Regions from separate parts of the Haladaptatus sp. R4 genome, predicted to be linked through region 2. Evidence: riboswitches for the same ligand, from Rfam matches in the RefSeq annotation. Region 2 holds a riboswitch; the other holds the start of a gene.

Region 1 (5,084 bases), on a different contig from region 2:
TCACGGCGCTCATCTTCGGAATCTTCCTCCCGGCGGCCAAGGTCGAAACCGACCGACTTCGGTACCGGTACGACCTCCCCGTGTTCGGCTTACGACCGCTCGGCGAGGAAGGGTCCGCACTCGGGCGACTCCTGCAAGTCAGCGTCACGCTCGCTCGGCGCGGTGCACCGTTCGTTCTCGCGTTCGCGCTGCTCGTGACGGTCGTTTCGGGGTACTACGCCACCGGCATCAGTACGTCCTTCTCGAACGAGGATTTCCTCCCGCCGGAACAGACGCCGAGCTATCTGCAATCGCTGCCGGAACCGTTCGCGCCGGGGACGTACACCGTCACCCAAACGACGAACTTCCTGGACGAGAAGTTCGCCGCCGTTCAGGGCGACACCGTGACGGTGTACGTTCGGGGGCCGTTACGCGAGGATTACGCGCTGGAATCGATTCAGCACGCGAACCACAACCCGCCGAAGGCGTTCGTCCAGAGGGATCGACAGGCGAGTTCCGAGAGCATCATCACCGTTATCCGGAACTACAGCGCTCAATCATCCGAATTCCGCCGACTCGTCCAACGGAACGACATCGACGGTGACGGCGTTCCGGACGATAACCTCGGCACGATTTACGATCGGTTGCTGTCGTCGCCCGCACGGGACGAGGCACTCCAGTACATCACGGCCGACCAGCGGCACGCACAGGTCGTCTACTCGACGAAAAGCGGTGCGTCACAGGATGCGGTCGCTCGTGATGCCCGAACCCTCGCGGGGCGATATCGTCTCCAAGCGACGGCGACGGGCGAAACCGTCGTATTCCAGTCCGTCGCGTCGATCATCTTCGCCTCGGCTCTCAGGAGCCTCATCACCGCGCTCATCGCGACTGCCGTCTTTCTCGCGTTCGTCTATCGCGTGCTCGTCGGGCGGGCGGCCTTCGGCGTGATCAACCTGCTTCCCGCGTCGTCGCCGTCGCGCTCCTCGCCGGAACGATGCGGTTGTTCGGCATCCCGTTCAACGCGCTCACCGCGACCGTTCTCGCGATCGCGCTCGGGTTGGGAACCGACTACTCGGCCCACGTCGTGCATCGGTTTACCGACGAGTTCGAACAGGGAACGGACGCGTCCGAACGCCCGACGGACGCCGACGTGTTCGACGCCCTCACCCGAACCGTCCGCGGCACTGGCGGTGCGCTGACCGGCAGTATGCTCACGACGGTCGCCGGGACGGGTATTCTCGTTCTCGCCATCACGCCAGTTCTCGGTCAGTTCGGTCTCGTGACGGCTTTGAGTATCTTCTACTCGTATCTCACGGCGATCCTGTTGACGCCATCCGTCATCGTCGTCTGGTATCGCTACTTCCTGTAGAACAGTTATTTCCCTGCCCGTCGAAGGTAGAACGGGATGTACGACGAGATACTCGTCCCGACCGATGGTAGTTCAGAGGTTACCGACGCCATCACGGAAGCACTCGACCTCGCGTCGTTTACGGGTGGGAGGGTACATTCGGTGTACGTCGTCGATACGCGGGATTACAACACGCTTTCGGACACGAAATGGCTCACCATCGAGCGTGACCGAACGGAACTGGGAGAAACGGCGATTTCGGACGTAACACGGGTGGCGGACGAACGGGACGTACCGCTAGAAACGGAACTCCTGCGCGGGATTCCCCACGAGGAAATCCTCTCCTACGCGGACGAACACGGAATCGACGTCATCGTGATGGGGACCCACGCCCGAACCGGTCTCGAACACTTCCTGAACGGGAGCGTCACCGAGAAAGTCATCCGCAATACCGACCTGCCGGTACTCGTGATCCGAGTGACGGCGTAGCTTAGCCGAGCAGTTGGGCGACGCCCCACGCGAGGGCGATAGCGAGGATGGCACCGACGAGGTTGCCGAGGGCGTTGGTGGCCGCGCGGAATCGCTCGCCGGTCTCCCACAACCGAAACGTCTCGAAGGAGAACGACGAGAACGTCGTAAACGAGCCACACGCACCGGTGCCGAGCAGGAGCGCGAGTTGATTCCCGAGGGAGAGGAACGTCACGAGACCCAGGACGAAGCTCCCCACGACGTTCACGGTGAGCGTTCCGATCGGGAACTCGTCGGCATCGATCCGTTCGCCGACGAAATGGCGGCACAGCGCGCCTATCGCACCGCCCGTTCCGACGATGTGGGCGGGGTCGAGCGAACTCATTCCGGCACCTCCGTTTCCGTCGTTTCCTGCTCTGCCATCTTCTCCGCTTCCTTGCTCCTCCCGTTGACGTTACGGGCGAGCATCCGGCCGAGCAGGACGCCCATCAGTCCTAACCCGTAGTTCGCCGCGACGTTGCCGATCATCCAGAGCGGCGACGCCGCTTGCGTCGTCTGCACCGCGAACGTGCTGTAGGTCGTAAACGATGAGAGGAACCCGGTGCCGACCACGACGTGGGTTTGGTCGGCCAGATACCCCATGTAGATGGCCTCGTACAGGATGAATCCCAGTGCGAAACTGCCGGCGACGTTCGCGATGAGCGTCCCCGTCAAGCCGGGTTGGACGAGGCTGACGAAGTAGCGGAGGTTCGACCCCGCAAACCCGCCGACGCCAACCAATAGCAGAACTTCTAACGTGTGGAGTGGATGTGTACGTCCCATATCTGTCGCTCTCGAAAAGGAGTCATCAGCCGACGTGTTCGGCGGTTGGGGGAGGCGGACTCCATCGCCCGGTTAGTCACTGTTCCCTCCCGAATCCACTTAACGAACTCGAAAGGAGCCGGATATTACCGGTTCGCGAATTCGCTCGCGCTTGGACTCCCGCCGCCGTGTTCGACGTCTCGCTCCCGAATCCGTATCTCGTGGACGTTCTCCGTCGCGTCGTCCACGACGAGGGCTTCTCCCGGTGTTTCGGACATTCGGTCGGCGAACGACCCGTGCATGTACGTCGGGCGAGCACGAGCCAACGCCTCCCGGTCGCCCCGCGAAGTCAGTCGGTGGGCCACGAGCAGATCCGACTGGGAAACCGCCACGTCCGGAAGCGCAGCGGGACGCTGGGTCGCGGCGACGAAACTGACGCCCGGTCGTCGACCCCGAGTCAGGATGGTTTCGAGCGCCGTCCCGGCGATTCCGTCGAAGAACGCGTGCGCCTCGTCGACGACCAGCCACGGAAGCGTCGCTACCGATTCCCTGACCTGGGAACGATACAGGTCGTCGGCAATCGCCCGAACGACGGCGTTCATCGGCGCGTCGTCGTAGACCGAACAGTCCAGTATCGTCGCCGACGCCACGCAGTCCGTCGCGGCGAGTCCATCGGGCGAAAACACGCCCCACGAGTCGGCGAGCGCGAGATGATTCCGGGCCGTGCGGCGGGTAGCCCGCGCGACGTCCGCGCCCGAGACGTATTCGTGCATCCCGGCCAGCGACCCCGTCTTCGCGGCGGCCTGCCACACCAGCGACCCGGCCGAATCCTCGTGATCGAGTCCGAGCAACTCACACCACGCACGCGGGGAAAGTGCGTCCGCCGACACGCGAGGGTTCTCGACCACGTCGAATCCGGAGACGTCTGCAAACGTCCGGAACGCCCCCATCGGGTCGGCGACGACAGGGGTGACGCCCGCCGTCTTCGCGAGTTCCTCGATCAGCACGCCGAGCGTGTAGGACTTCCCGTACCCGCGCTTGCCGACGACCAGCGTGGCGTGTGGTCCGTCCAAATCGATCCGAACCGGCGCACCTGCACTGCCGTCGCGGGCTCGATAGGTGCCGAGCCTTCCCGAAACACCCGAAACACCCGAAACATCCATGTCGCCCGCTCGCCCCAAAACGTCGGTCATGTGGGGTGTTGGCTTCGCTCTCCGGTATAAACCTTCGTCCGAGGGTTTATACTCCAAACCGGAACCACTCCGGGCCATGTCAGTGCGTCAGCGGCTACGGCAGGTGAAGCATCGTCGTGGGACTCGGGCGTTTCGGTCGGACGAGCGGGCTATCGAAGGGCTTCCGATTCGACTTGTCATCGCGCTCGTCGTCGGCGTCGCCAGTCTCGGGGTGATGATGAACATGTTGTCGGGGCTTCACGGGTTGACGGTGAGCGAACTCGACGCGAAACCGTCGCCCGAGGTAGTCCATCCGGGTTATCACTCGGTCGATATCTCGGTCATCGATTCGGACGGCAACCCCGTCGCAGGGGCGACAGTCGTCGTCAAGGGCGATTCGGCCACGTTGAAACACATCCAGACCGCGACGACGGATGACGATGGGAAAGCGACACTGTCGATACGTCCCGGATTGGGACCAAATCAGGACGATGGCACGCTCGAAATCGACATTAAACCACCCGCGGGAAGCAAGTTCGAGGACAAGCAAGGGAACACGAAAATACTGGTCGTATCCGGATAGGAAACGGGTGATGGACCGTGAACCCGCTCGGGCTCCGGGTCGTTACGGGGCTGTTTCCCGCGCAGTAGGTTCAAAGAAACAGCTCAATTCAAATAGTAACAGCTATCATCCCCCTCCTTCTACCGTGTTCCATATGGCAATGGCTCGTTGTCGACACTGCGGTCTGCAGATGATCGGCACGTCTTACCCTGTAGCGACGAAGTGGTATCACGATCATCTCCGCGACGAACATCCGAAGGCGTGGCTGCACGCGTAGTTTGACTCGATGACTGCGATCTGAATCGCTGTTCTTCCCCCGTTCGTGGGGAGACATCTCGATTAAGGAGACCATTCTATCGTGTTGTCCGCCGGACACTCGAACGGTTCCCGGTCGAGTCCCCCGTCTACCGGCGAAAAGTACGTTCTTTATGACGATTCCACACCATCATCGAGTGATACCCCATGACGACGTACATCGCTTTTCTACGCGGCATCAACGTCGGTGCGCACAATCGAATGAAGATGGATGCCCTCCGCGACCTCTGCCGATCACTCGGATTCGAACACGTTCGAACCTACATCCAGAGCGGGAACGTCGTGTTCGAGACGGACGATTCGACCGCGAACGAACTCGAAGACGAACTCGTGGATGCCGTCGAAGCGTCGTTCGGGTACGATATCTCGGTCATGGTCAGGACACGCGACGAACTCCACGAAATTATCGACCGATGTCCGTTCGCGCAATCGGAGGACG
Region 2 (5,084 bases):
TTCGAGACCGAACTCCGAGCGGTGGATGCCGACGAGTTGGCAATCGTCGAATCGAGGAACCGACTCCGCGGCGGCGTCGCCGTTGCAGTCACGAACGGTGACGGAGAACTGCTCCAGGTTCACAACGGATGGATGGACGGCTACGGTTTCCCGGGCGGCGGGGTCGAACCCGACGAGGAGTGGGAGGACGCCGCCGTGCGGGAAGTCGAAGAGGAAACCGGCGTCCAAATCGAACTCGATCGTCCGTGGTTGGTACTCTGGGGAGAGTACGAACACGAAGGGGAACGATACGACGGGGAGTACACCGTGTTCTACCGCGCAACCGCGGCCGACGATGGAACCGTCGCCGACGAACTCGGGATCGAGGGGGAAACGATCGAGGACGCCGCGTGGTTCGACGCGATGCCGGATGAGGCGTTCCAACCGGACCGTATCAGCGACGTGCTCGACGGGAGCGAACGCTGATCGGCGTGGCAACGCGGAGATTCACGAAATAATGAACGAGGGGTGTCGAAACCCCCTACCGACGAATCAGTTGAACGCGTCTTCGAGCGGCGGGACGACCTGCTTTTTGCGGGACATCACGCCGGGCAGGAACGCTTCGCGGTCCGAGAACGTCGCGTCCAGTCCCGCTTCGACGGTGTCCACATCGTCTCCGGCGATCAGCGCTGTGGAGTCCTCCTCCAGAAGGTCCGTGACGAGCAATAGGAACACGGTGTACTCCCGCTCCGCGGTCACGTCGTCCATCGCGGCGAGCACTTCCTCGCGCTGTTCCAGCACCACGTCCGGTTCGACCGTTTCGACCTGTCCGATACCGACCAGTTCCGAGCCGAACTCGAACTCCTTGAAGTCGCCCACCACCATCTCGCGTGGGCTTTTCTCGCCGAGTTGGCTCTTCCGCTGGAGCAGTTCCTTTCCGTACTCCTCGTAATCCACGCCCGCGATGTCCGCGAGTCGGTCGGCGACGACCCGATCCCGCTCGGTCGTCGTCGGGGATCGAAGAACCACGGTGTCGCTCAACAGTCCGCTGAGGAGGAGACCGGCCGTCTGGGAATCGATCTCCACGTCCGCCTCGTCGTACAGTTCCGTGAGGATGGTAGCGGTGGAGCCGACCGGTTCCGTTCGGAAGAAGATCGGACCGCTGGTTTTCACGTCGCCGATCCGATGGTGGTCCACGACTTCGACGACCTCAGCGTCGCGCGCTCCGGAGACGGTCTGACTGTACTCGTTGTGATCGACGAGGATCAATTGCTCCCCCTCCGCGTCTTCGAGGAGGGTCGGACTCTCGACGTCCCAGCGTTCTAGGACGAACTGGGTTTCGGGGTTCAGTTCACCGGCGCGTGCGGCTATCGCGTCCGTTCCTTGTGCCTGTTTCAACCCTGCGTAGGCGAGTGCAGAGCAGATCGTGTCGGTGTCTGGCTGTTGGTGACCGATGACGTAGGTCGATTCTGGCATATGGGTACATCGTTTCCCCAGTTGTATGAACGCTATTATCCTGGCGAGCCAAACGCTGGATCAAGTGACGTAATAAACACACATGCTATCGATGATGGCATCGCGGTCCCGAGTGAACTCACCGTTCACCGTTCGGAGCGTCGTCCGGGGGTAACGGCGTATATCTGCCCGAAAACCGCGCGATTGCGCGAAGCCACGCACGCTGTTCGGTACCCTTTCTTTCCGGGCGCACATCCCACGCTTGCTTGCGTTGTGCCTCCCGAAGCTCCCACTGGAGACGGGCCACTTTCGCCGCTTCGTCCGACCGGAGCAACGCCGCACTTTCGGGGGCCGGATTCCGTGCGAGCGCGTAACTACAGTGGTTCAGGCACAGTCCGTAGCCGTCCTCGAAGGCTCGCCGAAATCGGGGCTGTTCGAGCAACGCGAGGAGCAGTTCGACGGCACGGTCCCGTGCCGTCTCCATGCGGTCACAGACCGGACACCGAATCGGCCGCCGTATCGCTTCACGCGCTCGCGTCGTCCCATCATCGCGCAGACGAGGGACGAACCGTCGCAACGAGTCCACGTGAGCAAGTGTGGCGGATACGTCCTCCCGTGACTCGGGGTCATCATCGAGGAGTCGCATCGCCCGGGTGAGTCTGCTGGCGACCGGGTCCGACGCGGCGTCGGCGATGGCCATCGCGAGGTCTGTATCGCCGTACCGGACGCATCCCCAGACGTGTTCGCGACACGTCGGGAGCACGTCGTGTAGTTGGTCGCCGTCGCAATCGGCGTGTAGCAACCACGCGAGCCAGGTTTGCCACGCGCGACTGACTTCGAGACAGACCGGACACCCATCCCCCGAATCGAGCAAGGCTGTGAAGTCACCGACGGGGTCCCGAGTCCCGTTCGGGTCCACGTCCGGGGGCGGAAGCGCGGACGGGTGGATGTCGTGGCCGACCGTGAGTTGGAGCGCCGTTTCGAGTTCGGAGGGGAGGCTGGAATCGGTCGCCGTCGTCGGATTTTCCCGCATCGAGCGAACCGTCTCGCGAACGTCGTGGAACTGTCGCCGCTGAACGGGCAGGAGGGTGTGAAAGAGCGACGGCGAGACCGTCGCTGCCAGCGAGCGAAAGTGGGGAAAGCAGGCGATACCGGGGTCGCCGTACTCCGCCGCGCTGGTTTCGAGTCCGTGTGCGAGAAACGACACCGTCCGGTCCCCGGCGCGCTCGAACGAAGCACATGCTGGACAGGTCGCGAGTGACGACCACGTCGTCCGGTCGATTTCACCCGCTTCGAACCGTGAGAGGGTTCGTCGGCTGACGACTTCGTGAGCGGACGTCATCGGCGACCTGCTCCGTGAGGAGTCGGCGAGAGATTCACCGTGATCGACACAGAAGCCGAGCGAGTTCGTGAGCGCGTCGAGCAGTTCTCGTTGGTGGTATCGCTCCGCGATGAACCAGAATCGAAACTCCGCCTCGTGGTTTCGGAGGTGATCACAAACCGGGCATCCGTCGTGCGTGAGCGCCCGAAGGAGTTGACGCTCGCTGACCGTCGATGCTCGTTCTCCCACGGCTACTCACCGCCGTGAAACCGCGCATCCGACGAACGCCGTCGTTGATACTCCGTGCGGTGTGGCGTTCGGGATGGTACTCGCCAATCGATTCGACGACGATCCGCGTATGAAACTGGCATCATGATTTTGAACGACCTTCGCAGGGATCGTCAGCCAGTTTCGTGGCGGTTGAAGGAGGACCCCATCTCCCGCGATAGCGTCTCACTAGTGGGTTGCGAGGATCATAAGGAGTTCGACGGGATGAGTCACGTGGCCCCCGAAATCAGCTGATTCGCGTCGAATCGTTTCGGGGGTCGCCGTGGTCTCAGTCGAACGCGTCGCGGAGCGCTTTCCCGGCCCGCTGACGGACGTCCTTCGCCGCTTCGACGCCCGGAAACGGGTCGGCGAGGCGACGCATGTTGGCGAAGTCGTGAATCATGCCGTCGTAGTTGGTGTGATCGACGGAGACGCCGGCGTCGGACAGCGCCTCGGCGTAGGCGTACCCCTCGTCGCGGAGCGGGCCGTATCCGCAGGTGAATATGGTCGTCGGTGGCAGTTCCGAGAGAACCCGTTCCGTGGCGCGGAGTGGAGATGCACGCGGGTTCGCACCGTCGATGTCGTCCCGGAGGTAGTGGTTCCAGAACCACACCATCCCTCTCGCGGTCAGGAAGTAGCCGTCGGCGTTCTCCTCGTACGATTTCGTGTCGAAGGAGTGGTCGGTGACGGGATAGAACAACACCTGGTGCTCGATTTCGGGCGCATCGACTCCGTTCTCGACGGCCATCTGTGCGACGACGGTCGCCAAGTTGCCGCCCGCGCTCTCACCGACGACGGCTATCCCCTCGCCCGCTCCGATTTCGTCGGCGTTGTCGGCGGTCCATTTCGTCGCGAGATACGCGTCCTCGACGGCACCCGGGAAAGGGTGTTCCGGGCCGCATCGGTAGTCCACGGAGACGACGACGCAGTTCCCCTCGTTCGCGAGCGACCGCGCGACGCCGTCGTGGGTGTCGAGGTCACCGGCGACCCAGCCACCGCCGTGGAAGTAGACGGCCGCGGGAAGCGACTCGTCGGGAGCGGGGTCGTAGATTCGCACGCGGATGTCCCGGGCGTACGCCGGAATCTTTCGTTCGTCCACCGATTCGACCGACTCCGGCTCGACGTCGGGGGTGAACAGTCCACCGAGCAGTGCGCGGGCCTGTTCGGGCGAGAGCTGAGTCAAGTCGGGTGCACCCTCCTCGACCAGCGTGTCGAGAAGCGCCTGTGCATCGGAATCGAGTTCTTGAGCGCGTCGCTCTACAGTTGTGGTACTCATCGAATGCCGTATGCTACCGATGTGCATAATCCCGTTGGCCAGCCAACAGGAATGTTCTATTTCGGACCGGTTCGGAACGGTACTTTCGATATCGTCGCCGTCGCCACAATCGACAGATATCCTACTTGAATTCGTTACAGGAAATCCTCATACTACCACTGTACGTACCCGGATATGGAGATACAGATGAGCGATTACGAACTACCACCGCTCCCGTACGACTACGACGCACTCGAACCGCACATTTCCGAACAGGTGCTCACGTGGCACCACGACACCCATCATCAGGGCTACGTCAACGGCTGGAACAGCGCCGAGGAAACGCTCGCGGAGAACCGCGAATCCGACGACTTCTCGTCGTCCGCAGGTGCCATCCGGAACGTCACGCACAACGGCAGCGGACACGTCCTGCACGACCTGTTCTGGCAATCGATGAGTCCCGAGGGTGGCGACGCGCCCGAGGGCACGCTCGCCGACCGCATCGAGGAGGACTTCGGTTCCTACGATGCGTGGAAGGGCGAGTTCGAGGCCGCCGCGTCCGCCGCGGGTGGCTGGGCCCTCCTCGTTTACGACTCGTTCAGCAACCAACTACGAAACATCGTCGTGGACAAACACGACCAGGGCGCACTCTGGGGTAGCCACCCGATTCTCGCACTCGACGTGTGGGAGCACTCCTACTACTACGACTACGGTCCGGACGCGGCGACTTCATCGGCAACTTCTTCGAAGTCGTCGATTGGGAGGAACCCGCCGACCGCTACGAGCAGGCCGTCGAACTGTTCGAAT

The links. Region 2 has a riboswitch for fluoride ahead of A4G99_RS00435 (hypothetical protein). Riboswitches for the same ligand answer to the same signal wherever they lie in the genome.
Region 1: linked by a shared signal. The riboswitch ahead of crcB (fluoride efflux transporter CrcB) and the one ahead of A4G99_RS00435 (hypothetical protein) in region 2 are both predicted to bind fluoride.

The regions. Positions count from the first base shown of each region.
Region 1 is NZ_LWHG01000021.1:728,884-733,967, reverse strand. Features, by position in the region: partial or broken gene A4G99_RS13240 (RND family transporter) at 1-1,348, shown strand, start outside; gene A4G99_RS13235 (universal stress protein) at 1,385-1,816, shown strand; gene crcB (fluoride efflux transporter CrcB) at 1,818-2,180, opposite strand; gene crcB (fluoride efflux transporter CrcB) at 2,177-2,617, opposite strand; fluoride riboswitch at 2,627-2,695, opposite strand; gene A4G99_RS13220 (ATP-binding protein) at 2,743-3,789, opposite strand; gene A4G99_RS13215 (Ig-like domain-containing protein) at 3,866-4,351, shown strand; gene A4G99_RS13210 (DUF1697 domain-containing protein) at 4,793-5,084, shown strand, end outside.
Region 2 is NZ_LWHG01000001.1:80,187-85,270, reverse strand. Features, by position in the region: gene A4G99_RS00445 (NUDIX hydrolase) at 1-465, shown strand, start outside; gene A4G99_RS00440 (manganese-dependent inorganic pyrophosphatase) at 532-1,455, opposite strand; gene A4G99_RS00435 (hypothetical protein) at 1,574-3,004, opposite strand; fluoride riboswitch at 3,141-3,205, opposite strand; gene A4G99_RS00430 (alpha/beta hydrolase) at 3,312-4,298, opposite strand; partial or broken gene sod (superoxide dismutase) at 4,485-5,084, shown strand, end outside.